3 regions of the Rhodoluna lacicola genome follow, and region 3 is predicted to be linked to each of the others. Evidence: predicted binding sites of a transcription regulator. Region 3 holds the regulator's gene; each other region holds the start of a gene.
The links. Region 3 encodes HrcA, which represses chaperone genes, less so after heat shock. Its sites were predicted from a motif close to TTNGCACTCGNNNNNNNCGAGTGCNAA; they were not measured.
Positions count from the first base shown of each region.

Region 1 (5,971 bases), 580 kb from region 3:
TACCGATGTAAGCACCGGTTGGGTCACCGTTCTTGTCGAATTCAACTGGACCTGAAACACCATCGTAGTTAACCTTCTTGCCAGCCTTCAGTGCTGCTAGAGCAGCCTTGAAGTTTGACACGGTAACCTTGCCAGCACCCTTTAGAGAGATGTTAGTGATCTCCTTCTTGATGCCAGGGCCTGATGCGTCCTTTGCAGCCTGTGCAGCAATTGCTGCTAGCAATACTGCATCGTAAGTCTCAGCACCGTATGAGTACTCGGTTAGAGTCTTGCCGGTCTTAGCCTTGTAAACAGCTGCAAGCTTTGACTTGAAGCCAGCTGATAGTGCCTTACCAGGAAGAGTACCCTTCGCACCGTTTAGGTATGAAGCGAATGATTCCTTTGAGTAGTCAGCTAGGTTTCCATCAACGAAGTAGATGTTTGAACCGTTGTAACCCTTTGACTTCAATGCAGGAATCGCCTTGTAAGCCTCGTTGTATGAGATTAGAAGAACTGCATCTGGGTCATCTGCAAGAGCCTTGTCAACGATTGACGCAAAGTTGGTCTCGTTCTCAGGGAATGCGTATGACTTTACAGTTGCCTTACCCTTGGTCAGAGTTGCTGCAGCAACATCCTTTAGACCGTTACCGTATGAGGTGTCCTGGTAAACGATTGCTACGTTCTTTGCAGCGTCCTGAAGGATCTGGTTTGCAACGATCTTTCCCTGAAGTAGGTCAGATGGAGCAGTACGGAAGTAGTAACCGCCGTCTTTCCAGGTTGAAAGGTCAGGTGCGGTGTTAGACATTGAGATCTGAACAACCTTTGCACCGGTGATCTTGTTGATGATGCTTCGGGTTACACCTGAGGCTGCAGCACCAATAACAACGTCAACCTTGTTAGCCAAGTGCTTGGTTGCTGACTGGTCAGCGATGCTTAGAGTGTCACCGTCACCAGAGTCAAGAATGCTTAGTGAAACCTTCTTGCCAAGTACTCCACCGGCAGCGTTGATCTCGTCAACGGCCATGTGTAGACCTGCAATTTCAGGTGGTGAAAGGAATGAAAGGGCACCAGTTAGTGGGATAACCGCACCAATCTTTAGCTGGCTGTCTGCAGCCTGAGCCGGCAGAGCGGTACCGATTGCAAGGGCGATTGCAGAGAAACCTGCAACTGCTCCAAGCGCGCGGCGCTTTGAAACGTTGTTCATAAGAACTCCTATTTATTACTCCATGGAACGCACCGCGTCTATGCGGAACGTGAGTTTTAGCCTAATCACTTATTGGGGACAATGAAAATTTTTATGTAACAAAAGGGGGGACCCAACGTAAAGATTAGGTTACGAATTTATAACGACCGCTTCGTCAACCGGCCTGGCTGCGGCCCGGTTTCTGCGCAGTGCATCAAAAATAAGCACGGCAAGCCCTATCCAGACCAGCCCAAAACCAACCCATCGTGCTGTGGGCATTGGCTCCCCCAGCACGAATAGGGCAAGGCAGAACTGCAGCACCGGGGTTGTGTATTGAATAAAGCCCAAAAAGCGCAGCGGCAGCAATTGGGCCGCAGTGCCAAACATGATTAGCGGAACAGCGGTAAGTACACCAAAGAAAATCAGGCCCACGGTTCCCCAAAAACCTACGTTGCCAAACTGAATGCCGCCACCAGGGGTTCCTGCGGTCGCGGCGATGATCGCAAATTGCACACCGGCCAGCGGCAGCAGCATTCCGGCTTCCATGGCGAAAGAATTTACTGCGGTGACTCGGCCACCAAGTTTGTTTTTGGCCAGACCATAAATACCAAATGACCCAGCCAAGATCAGTGCAATCCAGGGCGGCTGACCGTAATCAAAAGTCAGCACGATTACCGCCACCGCGCCAAAGGCCGTAGCCACCCACTGAGCCCGGCTGAGTTTTTCGCCAAGAAAAATTACCGCAAGCAAAATGGTGACCAGCGGATTAATAAAGTAGCCCAGAGCGGTCTGAATGGTCTGCTGCGAAGCCACACCAATCACGTAGGCAATCCAATTGGTGGCAATAAACACCGTGGCCAGCGCCATCCACTTCATCAGGTTCTTATCTTTTAGAACACCGATAATCGCCGGCCAGCTGCGAGTCATTGTGGTGAGCAGAGCGGCCACTAGAAAGCCAAAGACAATTCGCCAGGTGACGATTTCAAGCGGCGTAGCAAAAGCCAGCATGGTGATGATTAGTGGAAAGCTGCCCCAGATCAGGTAGGCGCCAAAACCAAAGAAAAGACCCCGGCCGAAGCCGGGGTCTTTTTTGTTGTTCATGAGAACGACTTTAGCGAACTACTACCGCCAAAACGTCGCGTGCTGAAAGTACTAGGTACTCCTCGCCGTTGAACTTAAGCTCGGTGCCACCGTACTTTGAGAAGATGACCTTGTCGCCAACTGCTACGTCAACAGGAATGCGAACACCCTTGTCGTCTACGCGTCCAGGACCAACAGCAATTACTTCTGCTTCCTGTGGCTTTTCCTTGGCGGTGTCTGGAATTACCAGACCCGATGCAGTTACCTGCTCAGCCTCTACTGGGCGAACAACGATGCGATCTTCAAGCGGCTTGATTGAAACCGACATAGTAACCTCTCCTTTTATTGCGGGGTTTGTGTCTCAATGTTAGCACTCGACAGCCAAGAGTGCTAAATTCCATTTTGCCCTATTGGGCGCGCTATAAATAGGTAGCCTGTCCTAATGGAACGCCAAGACTTTATTCGCCTGCTCTCCCCAGAAGGTCAGGAGCTCTTGGCGAAGGTCGGCCCGCTCGAAGCCAAGGCCGATGTGGTCAAACTGGTTTCCAGCCTCAGGGCCCAGGGCAACGATGCCGCTTTGGTGGCGGCCGTACTGACCCAGGCTAAATTACGGCGCCGGGCCGCAGCAAAATTTGGCCCCTTTGCCGAGCGGATGATCTTTACAGAGGCCGGCCTTGAGCAGGCCTCCAGACTCAGCGTGGCTGCCCTGCACGCCAATCGATTCCGACAGGCTGGCCTAAACACTGTCGCCGACCTGGGTTGCGGTATCGGTGCTGAATCAATGGCGCTGGCCAGCCTTGACATCAACGTAAAGGCCTTCGAAATTGACGAGGTCACCGCCGCGGTTGCCACCTACAACCTGGCTCCCTTTGAGAACGCCTTCGTCGAGCAGGCTGATGTCACCACAGTTGACCTGTCAAAATTTGACGGGCTGTTTTTTGATCCGGCTCGGCGTGAGCTTGGCGGTCCAGCTCGCGAGCGCGCAAATCGCAAGTTTGACCCGGCGGCCTTCTCGCCAAGCTTTGACTTTGTCATGCAGGCTGCCGATCAGAAACCCACCGGCGTAAAGTTTGGCCCGGGTCACCCGCACGAGGCAATCCCAGACGATGCCGAGGCGCAGTGGGTATCGGTGGATGGGGACCTGGTGGAACTTGGCCTGTGGTTTGGATCGGTGGCTAGGCCCGGAGTAAAGCGTTCGGCCCTGCTGATCAGCGGCAACAGCAGGTACGAAATCATCAGTCACGCCGCGGAACGTCTGGATGCCCCGATAGCCGAGCTAGGTGATTTTGTTTACGAACCCGATAACGCGGTCGTGCGCTCACATCTGATTGGCCAACTAGCCGAGCAAATTGAGGCGCACCTGTTCGCTCCGGAGATTGCCTACCTCACCAGCGACAAGGAAATAACATCGCCCTGGCTCAAGGGCTACCGGGTCATCGACAACCTGGTCTTTGACCGCAAGAAACTAAAAGCTTATTTACGCGAACGTGGCATCGGAGTTTTGGAGATCAAAAAACGCGGCAGCGATATCGTGCCCGAGCAATTGCGCAGGGAGCTGGCGCTTAAAGGTGAAGGCGCCGCCACCCTGATCGTGACCAGGGTGGGCGACGCCCACAGAGTGTTGGTTGCCGAGGCGATAGGGAAACCTCAGATTCCAAACTCTAAGTTCTAGTGACTTTTACCAATTAGAGAAACTAGAAATAGGTATAACCGTTAGCTGTTGTCCATCATTCCCGGCAGCTTTGGGCCCATGTGGTCCATGTCCCAGCCACCGCGCATTCCGCCCATGTCGCCATAGCCGTTCTTTGCTGCCCAGAACATGAATACTGTCCAGAAGACAGAACCCAGGATCCACAGGGCAATAGACACGTAGCCAAGAATTACGCCTGAGAGAGCAAGCGCGCGACCGTTTTCTCCGGTTCGCTTAATCTGAGCCAGTGAAATGTGCCCGGTGATAATTGCTGCCACAACACCAAAGCCGGTGAGTGCGGAAGCAAGTGACACTACTGAGAGTGTGTTTAGTTTGGTGAAATCGTATTTGTCCTTCTGCGGGACTGCATCTGTTTTAGCCATGCCCATAGTTGAACACCGATGGCTGGGAGTCCCCTGTGAGCAGCCTGTGTGTCACGTGTCAGAAATTGCTGCGACCTAGAGCGTCTGGACCGTGGTGACCGGCAGGGTTGAGTCTGAGCCAAAGTGCAAGCTAGAGGGTGCTCGGCCGGCCATGATCAGTTGGGCGCCAAGGGCGGCAATCATTGCTCCGTTATCGGTGCACAGACTTAGGGCAGGAATTCTGAGTTCAATGCCGTGCGCGTCACAGCGCTCCTGAGCCAGTTCGCGCAAACGCTTATTGGCCACTACCCCGCCGCCTAGAAGCAGGCGCGGCACCTTGTGATCTAGGCAAGCGTTGACGGCCTTGGTAACCAACACATCTGCAACCGCCTCACGGAATGATGCCGCGATGTCAGCCACGTTGATTGGCTCGTCTTTGGTTTCGGCAACTTCTACCCAGCGGGCTACCGCGGTTTTCAAACCGGAGAAAGAAAAGTCGTAACGGTGCTTTTCCATATCTTTTGGCAACGACAGGCCACGCGGGAAACGAATTGCTTTTGGATCGCCACCGATAGCTGCCTTGTCAATTTCTGGTCCGCCCGGATATTTCAAACGTAGAACGCGGGCGACTTTGTCGAAGGCCTCGCCCGCGGCATCGTCAATTGTTTCACCAAGCAGCTCAACATCGTTGATTAAATCGCGTACCAAAAGAAGAGAGGTGTGCCCACCACTCACTAAGAGTGCCACTGTAGGGGTTTGCAATTCACCGCGTTCAAGAACGTCAACGCCAACGTGACCAACCAAGTGATTGACCGCGTAAATAGGTTTTTCGATTGCCACGCTCAAAGCTTTTGCCGCACCAATTCCAACCATGAGGGCACCACCAAGACCAGGGCCGTTGGTCACCGCAATTGCATCGATGTCTTTCAGAGAAAGATTTGCCTTCGCCAGCGCTTGATCAAGAGTTGGCTTTAGTGCCTCAAGGTGCGCGCGGGCGGCGATCTCTGGAACCACTCCACCAAATCGGGCATGCTCGTCCATCGATGAAGAAATGATGTTGGCCAGCAGGGTGTTGCCACGCACAATGCCAACGCCGGTTTCATCGCAAGATGTCTCGATTCCCAAGACAACTGGTTCGCGGCCGATCGATGTCTTGGCAAATTGCAAACGCATTACCCAGGCATCAACATCATCTGGTTGGTAATAGCGCTTGCGGGTATCGATGTGTTCAAAACCAAGTGCTAGGTAAAGTTTTTGCGCTGCCGGATTGTCGGCGCGCACCTCAAGAAAAATTTCTTGAGTGTGTAGTCGACGAGCCTCTTTTAGCAGCTCAAGCATCAGCGCCTTGCCGATTCCTTGACCGCGCGCAGCCTGGCTCACCGCGATGGTCTGAATATCTGCCTGGTCGTTGCCCGGAATCTTGCTTAGCCCGGCGAACCCAATAAGTTTGCCCTGGTCTGTTGGGCCTTCAAAGGCGGCTAGATAGTAGGTGTGGTGGGCAACCACTTCAAAGTGCATGGTATCTGCATCCCAGGCATCATTGCCAAAGCAGGCGTTTTCAAGTTCCATGATTGCGTCAAGGTCTTGATCGTTAGCCTCGCGAATTTTGTAATTTAGATTGCTAATTGAGCTGGTCATCCGGAAACCCGCTTTCCAAACTCACGCAAATCCTTAGGG
Region 1 covers NZ_CP007490.1:1,206,825-1,212,795, forward strand. Annotated here, with positions in the region: gene RHOLA_RS05945 (ABC transporter substrate-binding protein) at 1-1,183, opposite strand, end outside; gene rarD (EamA family transporter RarD) at 1,313-2,263, opposite strand; gene groES (co-chaperone GroES) at 2,274-2,570, opposite strand; gene RHOLA_RS05960 (THUMP-like domain-containing protein) at 2,685-3,914, shown strand; gene RHOLA_RS07140 (DUF4190 domain-containing protein) at 3,956-4,315, opposite strand; gene tsaD (tRNA (adenosine(37)-N6)-threonylcarbamoyltransferase complex transferase subunit TsaD) at 4,391-5,932, opposite strand; gene tsaB (tRNA (adenosine(37)-N6)-threonylcarbamoyltransferase complex dimerization subunit type 1 TsaB) at 5,929-5,971, opposite strand, start outside.
Region 1: groES (co-chaperone GroES) is a predicted target of HrcA. The motif match lies at 2,610-2,636, and genes of this name have one in related genera.

Region 2 (5,971 bases), 430 kb from region 3:
ACTAAAAGCAGGGCTAGCGCATCCACCAGACGAGTTGCGGTTTCCGGGCGCAAACCCTGAGACCACATCGCACGGTAGGGAAGTGAAAACTTTAGGTGCCTGGTGATCAACACCGATAGCAGTGGCTCGCCATCGGTGCTTTGACGATTGTTGATGATTGCAAAAGGTTCAACGCAAGGCACATCAAGCTTGATCAAATTCTTGAGCATTTCGTATTCGCGTTTAGCCAGCTCAGGCAAGGTTTCTTTGATCGCAATTACGTGATCACTCAGATGTGCAAAGCGAACCGTGTGGCGACTTAGGCCTTTGGGTAGGGCCGCGATGTTTTCGGCGGGCCACTCTTCTAAAGGCAAATGCCACGGAAGATCCAGCAGAGCTGGATCAACCGTGGCAGCCGTAATGTCTAGTGAACTCACTAGTTGAGGCGTTCGCCCGACTCTACGTCGAACAGGTGAACGATGCCACCGTCAGCCTTTAGGAAAATCTTGTCTCCCTTGTGTGGGTGATTGCGACCATCAACGCGAGCAACGATGTCTTGGTTTCCGCCGTTTAGGTGGCTGGTTCCGTAAAGGTAACCGTCTGCACCTAGCTCTTCGATAACGTCAACATCAACTTCGATGCCTTCCTTCTTGGTGACGGTCAAGTTCTCAGGGCGGATACCAACGGTAACGCTCTTGGCCTTGGTCTTTGAAAGGAACTTCTTGTCGATTGGTAGCACGGTGTTGCCAAACTGAACTCCACCGTCAACGATCTCAAGCTGCAGCAAGTTCATGGCTGGTGAACCAATGAAGCCCGCAACGAAAACGTTTGCCGGTTTTTCGTATAGTTCACGAGGTGTAGCAACCTGCTGTAGCAGACCATCCTTTAGCACCGCTACGCGGTCTCCCATGGTCATAGCTTCAACCTGGTCGTGAGTTACGTAAACGGTGGTTACGCCTAGGCGACGCTGAAGTGATGCAATTTGGGTACGAGTCTGCACGCGAAGCTTGGCATCCAAGTTTGATAGCGGTTCATCCATTAGGAATACCTGAGGCTTGCGAACGATCGCACGACCCATGGCCACGCGCTGACGCTGACCACCGGAAAGTGCCTTTGGTTTGCGTGAAAGGTATGGCTCTAGGTCAAGCAGCTTGGCTGCCTCAAGAACGCGCTCTGCACGTTCTTCTTTGCTAACGCCAGCAATCTTTAGAGCGAATCCCATGTTCTCGGCCACGGTCATGTGTGGGTACAGCGCGTAGTTCTGGAAAACCATAGCGATGTCGCGGTCCTTTGGTGGCACGTCGGTCACGTCACGGTCACCGATAAAGATGTGTCCGTCGTTTACCTCTTCGAGGCCGGCCAACATACGCAGGGTAGTTGACTTACCGCAGCCCGATGGGCCAACGAGCACGAGGAATTCGCCATCTTTGATGTCGAGGTTGATTTTGTCTACTGCAGCTCTGGTTCCACCTGGGTATAGGCGGGTGGCTGCTTTAAATTGCACTGATGCCATGATATTTCCTTCACCGGCAGGTACGTGCCGGACGATCCGTTGTGAATAGAACCCTGGCAGCGGCGCCGCCAGGTACAGCCATTATGGCATCCGTTTTGGCTGGTATAAACTAGAAGTTCCCCAATGTCATCCAATTGTGACAACAACGTTAGGACCCGATTTGACCCGCGAAAAGCAAACTCGTTCAGAACAGCGTGAGGCAGCCCGAGCCAAGGCCAAGGAACTTCGCGAACAGCACAAAAAAGGTGAACAGCGTAAGCGTCTTGCCCTCCAGTTTGGAGTCGGTGGCGCCCTGGTAGCGGTTATGGCTCTTGTGGCCTTCGCGCTCATTTCTGGAGCAAACAAAGAAGTTGTAGTTCCAAAGAACATGATGTTCAATGACGGCATCAAGATTGGTACCAACCTAGAAGCCTTTACCGCCGACTACACCCCGGCCCCGGGCAAAGCTGGCGCCAATGTGCCAAACATTCAGATTTATCTTGACTACCAGTGCCCGGTTTGCCAGGCCTTTGAGTTGCCGAATGCTTCTCAGATTGAAAGCTGGGTTAAGTCAGGAACAGCGACCGTAGAAATCCACCCAATCTCATTCCTAGACGGCCGAGGCTCACCAAATGAGTACTCAAGTCGTGCCGCTAACGCCGCTATCTGTGTGGCCGAAAACTCTCCAAACTCGTTCTTCAAGTTCAGCGGCTTGCTGTTCAAGAAGCAGCCGGTTGAGGGCACCGCCGGTCCAGACAACAACGCTTTATTTGAGACCGCCAAAGAGGCTGGGGTTTTGAATGAGGCCGAAATCAAGGACTGTATTGATGAAAAGCGCTACGGCACTTGGATTTCTGACATCACCACGAAGGCTCTGAACGAGAACGTACCGGGCACCCAGTACAAGCTTGAGGGAACCCCGTTCGTAATGATCAACAACCAGGTATTCAAGACCGAGGTCAATTCTGACTTCTTTAGCCCGGCACGCTTTGCGCAGTTCTTGCAGAGCTATGTAGTCAACTAATATAAAAACTTCTGAAGTTTTGAACTTCAGAAAAGGTAGCCCTAGGGCTATCGGCCGACCTGGCGCAATTGGTAGCGCATCGCACTTGTAATGCGAGGGTTAGGGGTTCGAGTCCCCTGGTCGGCTCCACTTAAATAGAAACGCCTCCCTAAGGGGAGGCATTTCTTTTAGCCGAGCAAATCCTTGAGGACTTCGTAGACCAGGAACGCTGGCCACACCAGCGCCTTTAGAAATCCCAGCACCCCATCCCAAAAACCGTTGGCTCTTGAAATGAAATAGACGGCGGCACCAATAAAGGCCAGGAACATGAAGGCGCCAACGCCTCCATCGGTAACATTATTTTTCTTACTCATGTCTTGAGCCTAGTTGTCTGGCGTGAAGGTGATGCTGACGCTGTTGATGCAGTAGCGATCACCGGTAGGTGTCTGCGGCGCATCTTCAAACACGTGGCCTAGGTGACAACCGCAAGCTTTGCAGCGAACCTCAACGCGAACCATTCCGTGTGAGCGGTCCTCAATGAGTTCAACCGCGTCGCCTTCTTTTGGTTCATAAAAACTTGGCCACCCGCAGTGCGATTCAAATTTTGCGTGGCTGCGGAAGAGCTCAGCGCCACAACCGCGGCAAGAGAAAATGCCTTCGCGGTGCTCCTCGAGCAATTCGCCGGTGTAGGCGCGCTCAGTGCCAGCTTCTCGAAGCACGTGGTACTCAAACTCGCTCAGTTCCTCGCGCCACTGCTCGTCAGTCTTGTTTACCGGATAGTTCATGTTGTGCTCCTTCGCTCACCTAATATTAGGTAATCGACTCAAATGAGTCTTTATAGATAAGCAGGATCCATGGCAAAAAAGTTCCCAATCGATGAGTTCGATTCGGCAACCGTTCACGGAGGTCGGCACCGCGCTCGCCGAACTGCAAAAGACCGAATCTACGAATGGGTTCGAATTTTCGTGGCTGCTGCTGTGGTCGCCGGAGTTGGCTACGGCACACTAAAGTACGTCGAAAATTCATCGGTGTTTGATGGCTACCTGCCAAGTTCCAACGCTTCTCCTTCAGCCTCCACCGATACCCGCCCGGGCGTTGTGGTTCTTGACGGCGGTGACGAGAATCTGTCTGGGGCAGCGGGGCAAATTCTGAAAGATGCCGGTTACAACGTGACCGGAGCCTCTGTCTTGGTTGATGCCGATAAAAAGCCGGTAAAGATTAAGACCACCGTGATTACGATCACCGATGAGCTATTCCGAGCCGATGCCGAAGCCATTGCCGCCAAGATCGGCAACCCGGAAGTTGTTATTTCGCCGGAGTTTGCCGGCCCGATCACCGTTGTTTTGGGCTCAAATTACAAGCTTCCTCAGGAATAGCCGGTTATAACCGTTCTATAACCTATTGACCAATCCCAGGAAAACGCTTGCGCGGGGGTACCCCTTAGGGGCTAGTGTTGAACTTGGTCGTAGCAGTATCCGTAGCACAAGCTCTTTTCTATGCGACTCAACCCGGGGATTTTTCGGGTTGTTCCCATAGCAACAGGAGTAAACAATGGCACAAGGAACCGTAAAGTGGTTCAACGCTGAAAAGGGTTTTGGATTCATTACCCAGGATGGTGGAGCGGACGTATTCGTACACTTCTCAGCAATCCAGTCAGACGGCTACAAGGAACTGAAGGAAAACCAGCGCGTAGAGTTCGAAGTTAAGAACGGCGACAAGGGCCCTCAGGCTGACGCAGTACACGTAATCTAAGCTACGACAAGCTTGCTGAAAATCCCCTCCCGCATAGCGGAGAGGGGATTTTTAGATTTCAGGCCCCACCGATGAGGGTTTTCGCCTAACCGGGGTACGTATTTGCACTCTAGGGGTGAGAGTGCCAAAATAGAGTTATTAGCACTCGACAGGCTTGAGTGCCAAAACAAATAGGAGATTGAACCCCAATGGCAAAAATCATTCACTTTGATGAAGAGGCCCGCCGCGGTCTAGAGCGCGGTCTAAACATCCTCGCAGACACCGTAAAGGTAACCCTCGGCCCACGTGGACGCAACGTAGTTCTTGAAAAGAAGTGGGGCGCCCCAACCATCACAAACGATGGTGTTTCGATCGCTAAGGAAATCGAGCTAGATGACCCGTTCGAGCGCATTGGTGCCGAGCTAGTTAAAGAAGTAGCTAAGAAGACTGACGACGTTGCCGGTGACGGAACCACGACTGCAACCGTTCTTGCACAGGCTCTTGTTCGCGAAGGTCTTCGCAACGTGGCTGCCGGTGCAGACCCAATCACTTTGAAGCGTGGAATCGAGAAGGCGGTCAAGGCCGTCATCGAGGAGCTTCACTCAAACGCAAAGCCAGTTGAGACCAAAGAGCAGATTGCTGCTACAGCGTCTATCTCTGCTGGTGACTCTCAGATCGGTGAGCTAATCGCCGAAGCAATCGACAAGGTTGGCCGTGAGGGTGTTGTAACCGTTGAAGAATCAAACACCTTTGGTATTGAACTTGAACTAACCGAGGGTATGCGCTTCGACAAGGGTTACGTATCGGCTTACATGGTTACCGACCCAGAGCGTCAGGAAGCAGTTCTTGAAGACGCATACGTTTTGATCGCAAACTCAAAGATCTCAAACATCAAGGACATCTTGCCAATTGTTGACAAGGTGATTCAGGCAAACAAGCCGTTGCTAATCATCGCCGAAGACATTGATGGTGAAGCACTAGCAACCTTGATCGTCAACAAGATCCGGGGAATCTTCAAGTCAGTTGCAGTTAAGGCTCCTGGCTTTGGTGACCGTCGTAAGGCAATGCTTCAGGACATCGCAATCTTGACCGGTGGTCAGGTAATTTCTGAAGAAGTTGGTCTGAAGCTAGATGCAACCACTCTTGATCTTCTAGGTCGGGCACGCAAGGTTGTTATCACCAAGGACGAAACCACAATCGTTGAAGGTGCCGGCGATGCCGACATGATCGCAGGACGCGTTGAGCAGATCCGTCGCGAGATTGACAACACCGATAGCGACTACGACCGCGAGAAGCTTCAGGAGCGTCTAGCCAAGCTAGCCGGTGGTGTTGCAGTTATTAAGGCTGGAGCAGCAACCGAGGTTGAGCTTAAGGAGCGCAAGCACCGCATTGAAGACGCAGTGCGTAACGCAAAGGCTGCTGTTGAGGAAGGCATCGTTGCCGGTGGTGGTGTTGCATTGCTACAGGCTGGCAAGGCTGCATTCGAGAAGCTAACTCTTACCGGTGACGAGGCTGTTGGTGCGAACATCGTTCGCGTTGCAATCTCAGCTCCGCTAAAGCAGATCGCACTAAACGCAGGTCTAGAGCCAGGCGTAGTGGCAGAGCGCGTTGCAGGTCTACCTTCAGGTCACGGTCTAAACGCCGCATCCGGTGAATACGTAGACATGCTGAAAGAAGGCATCAACGACCCTGTAAAGGTAACTCGTTCAGCTCTTCAGAACGCTGCTTCGATCGCAGGTCTATTCCTAACTACCGAAGCAGTAGTT
Region 2 covers NZ_CP007490.1:1,057,456-1,063,426, reverse strand. Annotated here, with positions in the region: gene RHOLA_RS05245 (DUF4032 domain-containing protein) at 1-416, opposite strand, end outside; gene RHOLA_RS05240 (ABC transporter ATP-binding protein) at 416-1,492, opposite strand; gene RHOLA_RS05235 (DsbA family protein) at 1,653-2,495, shown strand; tRNA gene RHOLA_RS05230 (tRNA-Thr) at 2,549-2,624, shown strand; gene RHOLA_RS05225 (hypothetical protein) at 2,663-2,848, opposite strand; gene msrB (peptide-methionine (R)-S-oxide reductase MsrB) at 2,858-3,259, opposite strand; gene RHOLA_RS05215 (LytR C-terminal domain-containing protein) at 3,329-3,850, shown strand; gene RHOLA_RS05210 (cold-shock protein) at 4,026-4,226, shown strand; gene groL (chaperonin GroEL) at 4,415-5,971, shown strand, end outside.
Region 2: groL (chaperonin GroEL) is a predicted target of HrcA. The motif match lies at 4,365-4,391, and genes of this name have one in related genera.

Region 3 (5,971 bases):
CCGCAGGTCTGGTCAAAATTATGCGACTGACTTCTTTACGCTGCAGCGCCTGCACTGCCTTAGCCATGGCTAAATAGGTTTTACCAGTTCCAGCAGGGCCAATACCAAAAACTATTGTTGCTTTGTCGATAGCATCGACATATTTCTTCTGACCTAACGTTTTTGGTCGAATGCTCTTACCGCGTGAACTAAGAATGCTTTGACTTAGAACGTCTGTTGGACGACTCTCTCCTTCAAGCATTTTTGCCGAACGAGTTAGGTCCTGAGGTGCAAGATCTTGGCCGTTGGCTATCAGCGCAACCATCTCCTCAATAAGATTTTTCGCCTCAGTAACCTGAGCACCAGGTCCGCTAAGCACCACTTCGTTACCCCGGGCGTGCACTTCTACATCTGGAAAGGTTTGCTCAAGGGTCTTCAGTAATTTGTCTTCGGTGCCAAACAGGGACACCATTGGCACACCCACAACCTGAAACTTCTCAGTGCGAGCCTTACTCGCCGATGACTCTTGGGATGAACTAGGCAAGCTGATCCTTTGGAGTTTTGCTGGTTAGGTGGCCGTGAGCATGAAAGACGGTTTGACCCGCTTCAGCGCCTGTGTTGAAACTCAGTCGGAATGAACCACTTGATTTGTCAGAGGCAATCCTCGTGCCAAGTCTCATAAGGTCAACGAGCTCATCTGGCGCGTTATTTGTTAGCTCCAAGATGTTTGTATGGTGCCGCTTTGGAATTACCAAGATGTGAATCGGTTGACGCGGTGAAATGTCCCAGAAGGCAAGCGAGTGCTCGGTTTCCTCGACCAAGTTGGCCTGGATATCCTTGCTAGCGATTCTGCAGAAAATGCAGTCTTGGTTATTCAATCTTTCCTCCAGCAACGAGTCTACTTTGAGCCCCACTGGCCAGTAAGAGCCAGAATTCCCGAGATTGCAGCCACTCCCGCTGTTGAAGTCCTCAGAATGGGTGCCCCCAACTGAACTCTAAGGGCACCGGCGTTTTGAAGTGCCTCCAACTCTGAATCACTTATTCCACCCTCGGGCCCTACGACCAACGCAATGCTGGCACTGCCAGGCAAATCTGCGGCCCCGATTCCTTTTGCCGCGGTTGGATCCAGCACCAGTACCAGGTCAAACTTCTCCACAAGTTCTGCCACTCGAATGCCTTTGATCGGTGTGCCAACTGATGGATGCCAGCTGCTTAGCGATTGTTTAGCAGCCTCAGTGACGATACTTTGCCAACGTTCAATACCTTTGGCCTCTTTGAGTCCTATCCAACGGCTAACCGAGCGATCTGCCTCCCAAGGAATCACGTTTGAGACCCCAAGCTCGGTTGCGGCTTGAATCGCTAACTCGTCACGATCGCCTTTAGCCAACGCCTGAATCAAAGTGAGTTGAATTTTTGGCGGCACTTCTTGCTCAACGGAACGCACCCGAACATAAAGATGATTGCCAGCAATTGAATCAACCAGACCGCGGACACGAAGACCCATTTTGTCTGTGAGTTGAATCGCCTCGCCAACCCGCATTCTGCGCACCGATACCGCGTGCTTTGCCTCTGGTCCAGTCAGTTCAATGACTGAATCAACCTTAACTGGACTGTCAAAGTTATGCGTAAACATGGGTTCAACCACGACTAATTCTTCTTCTTTCCAGAGAATCTGCCGTGAGTTGCGCGCGCAAGCCTGATGACGTCATCTTTTCGCAGCGATGCCAAGGACCGGAAAAGTTCCTTCTGCTTGGAATCAAGTTTGCTAGGGGTAATTACCTGAAGTTTGATTTTCAAATCTCCTCGCCCTGAAGAACGCAGGTGCTGCACTCCCTTTCCGCGGACAGTAATTACTTCACCTGTTTGTGAACCGGGCTCCACTTCAATTTCAACCTCGCCATCAAAGGTTTGAATTTTTGCCAGAGAACCAAGCACAGCATCGTGAAGCGGAACCTCAAGCACACAGGTTAAGTCATCACCCTGTCGGCCAAAAACGTCATCTTCTTTGACTGACATGTCCACGTAAAGATCACCGTTGGGCCCACCCGCAAATCCAACTTCACCCTGTCCGGCAAGTTGCAGACGCAAACCATCTTCGACGCCAGCCGGGATGTTCAAGTCAATGTTGCGACGAGCGCGAACACGACCCTGCCCCCGACAGTCGATGCAGGGCTCAGGAATAACCTGGCCGTAGCCGCGGCATGTGCCACAAGGTTGCGACGTAACCACGTTGCCAAGCAATGAACGAACTTGGCGCTGAATCTGCCCCGACCCACCACAAATGTCACAGGTTGCCATTGAACTTCCTGGGCGGCAGCAAGAACCCTGGCAGGTTTCACACAACACCGCCGTATCCACTGCAACACTCTTGGTCACACCAAAGACTACTTCTTCAAGACTTAGGTCAATTCGTATCAAAGCGTCTTGTCCGCGTTCCGCTCTGGATCGTGGACCACGAGAACCACCGCCGCCAAAAAAGGTATCGAAGATGTCACCGAAACCGCCGAAGCCCGCTCCACCAAAAGGATCCTGCCCACCCATGTCGTATTGACGACGGGAATTGGCATCGCTTAGAACTTCATAGGCGTGGGTCACAGCCTTGAACCGTTCTTGGGCCTCAGGCGCAGGATTTACATCTGGGTGCAGTTCCCGAGCTAATTTGCGATATGCCTTTTTAATTTGCTCTTCGCTGGCATCTCGCGCAACTCCCAATGCCTCGTAGTGATCAGCCATGTGTCCTTAATTTCCTAAAGTTTTAGTTAGGTAGCGAGCGACTGCTCGCACTGCGGAAATGTTTGACGAGTAATCCATACGAGTTGGACCAATTACTCCAAGCTTTGCAATCTCGCTACCTTGATTTTCATATCCGCTCACAACAACGGATGCATTGGCAAGACCTTCAAATTGGTTCTCTCGGCCAATTCGTAGGCTCACCCCGTGCTGCTCTGCTTGCATCTCACTGATTAATTTCAGCAAAACAACCTGCTCCTCGATTGCCTCAAGGACTGGGGAGATACTGCCTGGAAAGTCTTCTTCCCTTTTTGCAAGGTTGGATGTTCCGGAAAGAATTATTTTTTCTTGTCTGTTCGCGTCAACCTGCTCAAGTAGATTCTTAATAATTACGTTGGCGAGTTTAGATTTATCAGAACTCATTCCTGAGGAAATAGTTTTTACCTTTGAGGCAACCTCAGTCAGTGCCGCCCCGGAGATTGCGGCATTCAACTTAGCCCTGAGTTCACCTATGAATGCTTCATCGAGAGCAACGCCAAGTTCAACAACGTGTTGTTGAATGCGACCACTGTCAGTAATCAGGACCATCAGAACTCGAGTATCGGCCGCTGGTATGAGCTCAATGTGACGGACCGATGACTTACCAAGAGTTGGATACTGAACCATCGCGACTTGATTTGTTAACTGCGATAAGAGCCTGACGGTTCTGCCCAAGGTCTCATCTAGGTCGGCACTACCAACCATGAAGTTTTCAATTGCCTGACGCTCGGCGGTATTCAACGGCTTGACCTCGCTGAGTCGATCGACAAAAAGGCGATAACCCTTATCGGTTGGCACACGACCGGCAGATGTATGTGGCGCGTGGATTAGCTCTTCCTCTTCAAGCAGGGCCATGTCATTTCGAATTGTGGCCGCGGAGACCCCAAATGAGTGACGCTCAACCAATGATTTGGAACCAACCGGCTCCTTGCTGGCTATGTAGTCCTGAACAATGGCCCGAAGTACTTCGAGACTTCTATCTGGAATCATTTGGCACCACCTTTCTTGACTCGCCACGAATTTCTTTTCAAAGAAATAAAGCCTTTAGCACTCTAAGTCCCAGAGTGCCAATATTACATTCAGCAATACTGAATAGGTAGGCTAATCGGGCTAGAAGGAGAATCCGATGTCACAGCAAAATCCGTATTCAGCGCCTCAAGAGCCACTGTCTCCCGAACTCCAGAGACTATGGGCCATTGGAATTCACGCTTTTGGCATCATTCTGGAATTCTTTGCACCGCTGCTCGGCTACCTATTTCTTAAGGACCGTGGGCCGTTCATCCGTCACCATGTGACCGAATCCTTGAACTTTGGCATCACCATGGTTTTGCTATACGTGGTACTTGCAATCAGCATTGTTGGCTGGCTGCTGTTTTGGGTGCCACCGATTATCTGGACGGTGTTTCGAATTATCGCGGCTTACAAGGCCAGCATCGGCGAGTTTTACAGATACCCTGCATCGGTGCGATTTATTAAAATCTAATCGGCTAGCTTCTAATCAGCCAGCAATTTACGCACTAATGAATCGGCTAGAAGCCGCCCTTTGAGCGTGAGTTTCAAAACGCCACCGATAGCCGCCTTGGCATCCACCAGTTCATCGGCGATGAAACCCGCGATCAACTTTCCGGCATCAGGATTTACCTTTTTGGCCAAATCCACGCTCAAGCCTTCGCTAATTCTTATTTCAAGTAGTACGCGCTCTTCTAGTCGCGTTCTTTCGCTAAGAGTCTCGCGACCGGCCGCTGGTGAATTACCTTCAGCAAGTTTCGCAGCGAAGCTGGTTGGGTGCTTTACATTCCACCAACGCACGCCACCAACGTGGCTGTGTGCTCCTGGACCATACCCCCACCAGTCTTGCGATGCCCAGTACGAAATGTTGTGTGCCGATAAATTCTCTGATCCACGTGACCAGTTACTTACTTCGTACCAATCGAATCCAGCGTCAGCCAAAAGTGAATCGGCGAGCTCGTATTTGTCTGCCTGCAGATCTTCATCCGGTTCGGCAAGCTGACCAGCCTTAATCTGCCGAGCAAGTTTGGTGCCATCTTCAACAATTAGTGCATAGGCAGAGATGTGATCAGGCTGCATTGCGATTGCAGTTTCAACACTCTGACGCCACTCTGCAAGAGTCTCTCCTGGTGCTCCATAAATTAAGTCAACCGAAGTCTTCAACCCAAGTTCTTTAGCCGCCGCAACTCCGATGGAAACATTTTCCGGATTGTGTGAGCGTTCCAGCGTTGCTAAAACCGAAGACACGGCCGATTGCATGCCGAAGGACACTCGATTGAATCCGCCGTTTCTTAGTTCGCGTAGGTAATCGGCGTCAACCGTATCGGGGTTAGCCTCTGTGGTCACCTCAGCATCTTCAACAATTTCAAAAGCATTTCTTAGCGCTTCAAGAATTCTCGCAAGATCGGAAGCAGGTAAAAGAGTTGGTGTGCCGCCACCAAAAAACACGGTGCTGAGTTTTCGTTTAGGTAGTCCAGCATCCATGATCACCTGAGCGCTGAACTTTACTTCTGCAATTAAAACATCTGCGTAATCTGATTGCCTTGCCCCCGCCAGTTCACCGGCTGTGTAGGTATTGAAATCACAGTAACCGCAGCGAACCGTGCAAAAAGGAATGTGCACGTAAGCGTGAAAAGTTCGATCTGCGGCACCAACGGCTGCTTGCGCTGGAAGGCTGCCGTCTGCTGGAGCAGGGTCGCCGATAGGCAGTGGGCCGGCCACTACTTGCCCTTCTTTTCGCCCTTTTTCTCGCTGTCCGAAGAAAGAGCTGCGATGAATGCCTCTTGAGGAACCTCAACGCGGCCAACCATCTTCATGCGCTTTTTTCCTTCTTTTTGCTTCTCAAGAAGTTTGCGCTTTCGAGAAATGTCACCACCGTAACACTTGGCCAGAACGTCTTTGCGCATTGCACGGATGGATTCGCGCGCAATAATTCGGGCACCGATTGCTGCCTGAATTGGGACCTCAAATTGCTGACGCGGAATCAACTCGCGCAGCTTTCCGGTAATCATCACACCGTAGGCGTAGGCCTTGTCTTTGTGAACGATGGCACTGAACGCGTCTACCTGCTCCCCCTGCAGCAACAGGTCAACCTTGACCAGGTCACCCTTTTCAAGCCCGGTCTCTTCGTAGTCAAGCGAAGCGTATCCGGCGGTCTTGCTTTTTAGCTGATCAAAAAAGTCAAAAACAATCTCGGCTAGTGGCAGGTTGTAGC
Region 3 covers NZ_CP007490.1:624,530-630,500, reverse strand. Annotated here, with positions in the region: gene RHOLA_RS03080 (PhoH family protein) at 1-523, opposite strand, end outside; gene RHOLA_RS03075 (HIT domain-containing protein) at 516-893, opposite strand; gene RHOLA_RS03070 (16S rRNA (uracil(1498)-N(3))-methyltransferase) at 878-1,624, opposite strand; gene dnaJ (molecular chaperone DnaJ) at 1,627-2,712, opposite strand; gene hrcA (heat-inducible transcriptional repressor HrcA) at 2,719-3,738, opposite strand; gene RHOLA_RS03055 (DUF4870 domain-containing protein) at 3,875-4,231, shown strand; gene hemW (radical SAM family heme chaperone HemW) at 4,243-5,478, opposite strand; gene lepA (translation elongation factor 4) at 5,478-5,971, opposite strand, start outside.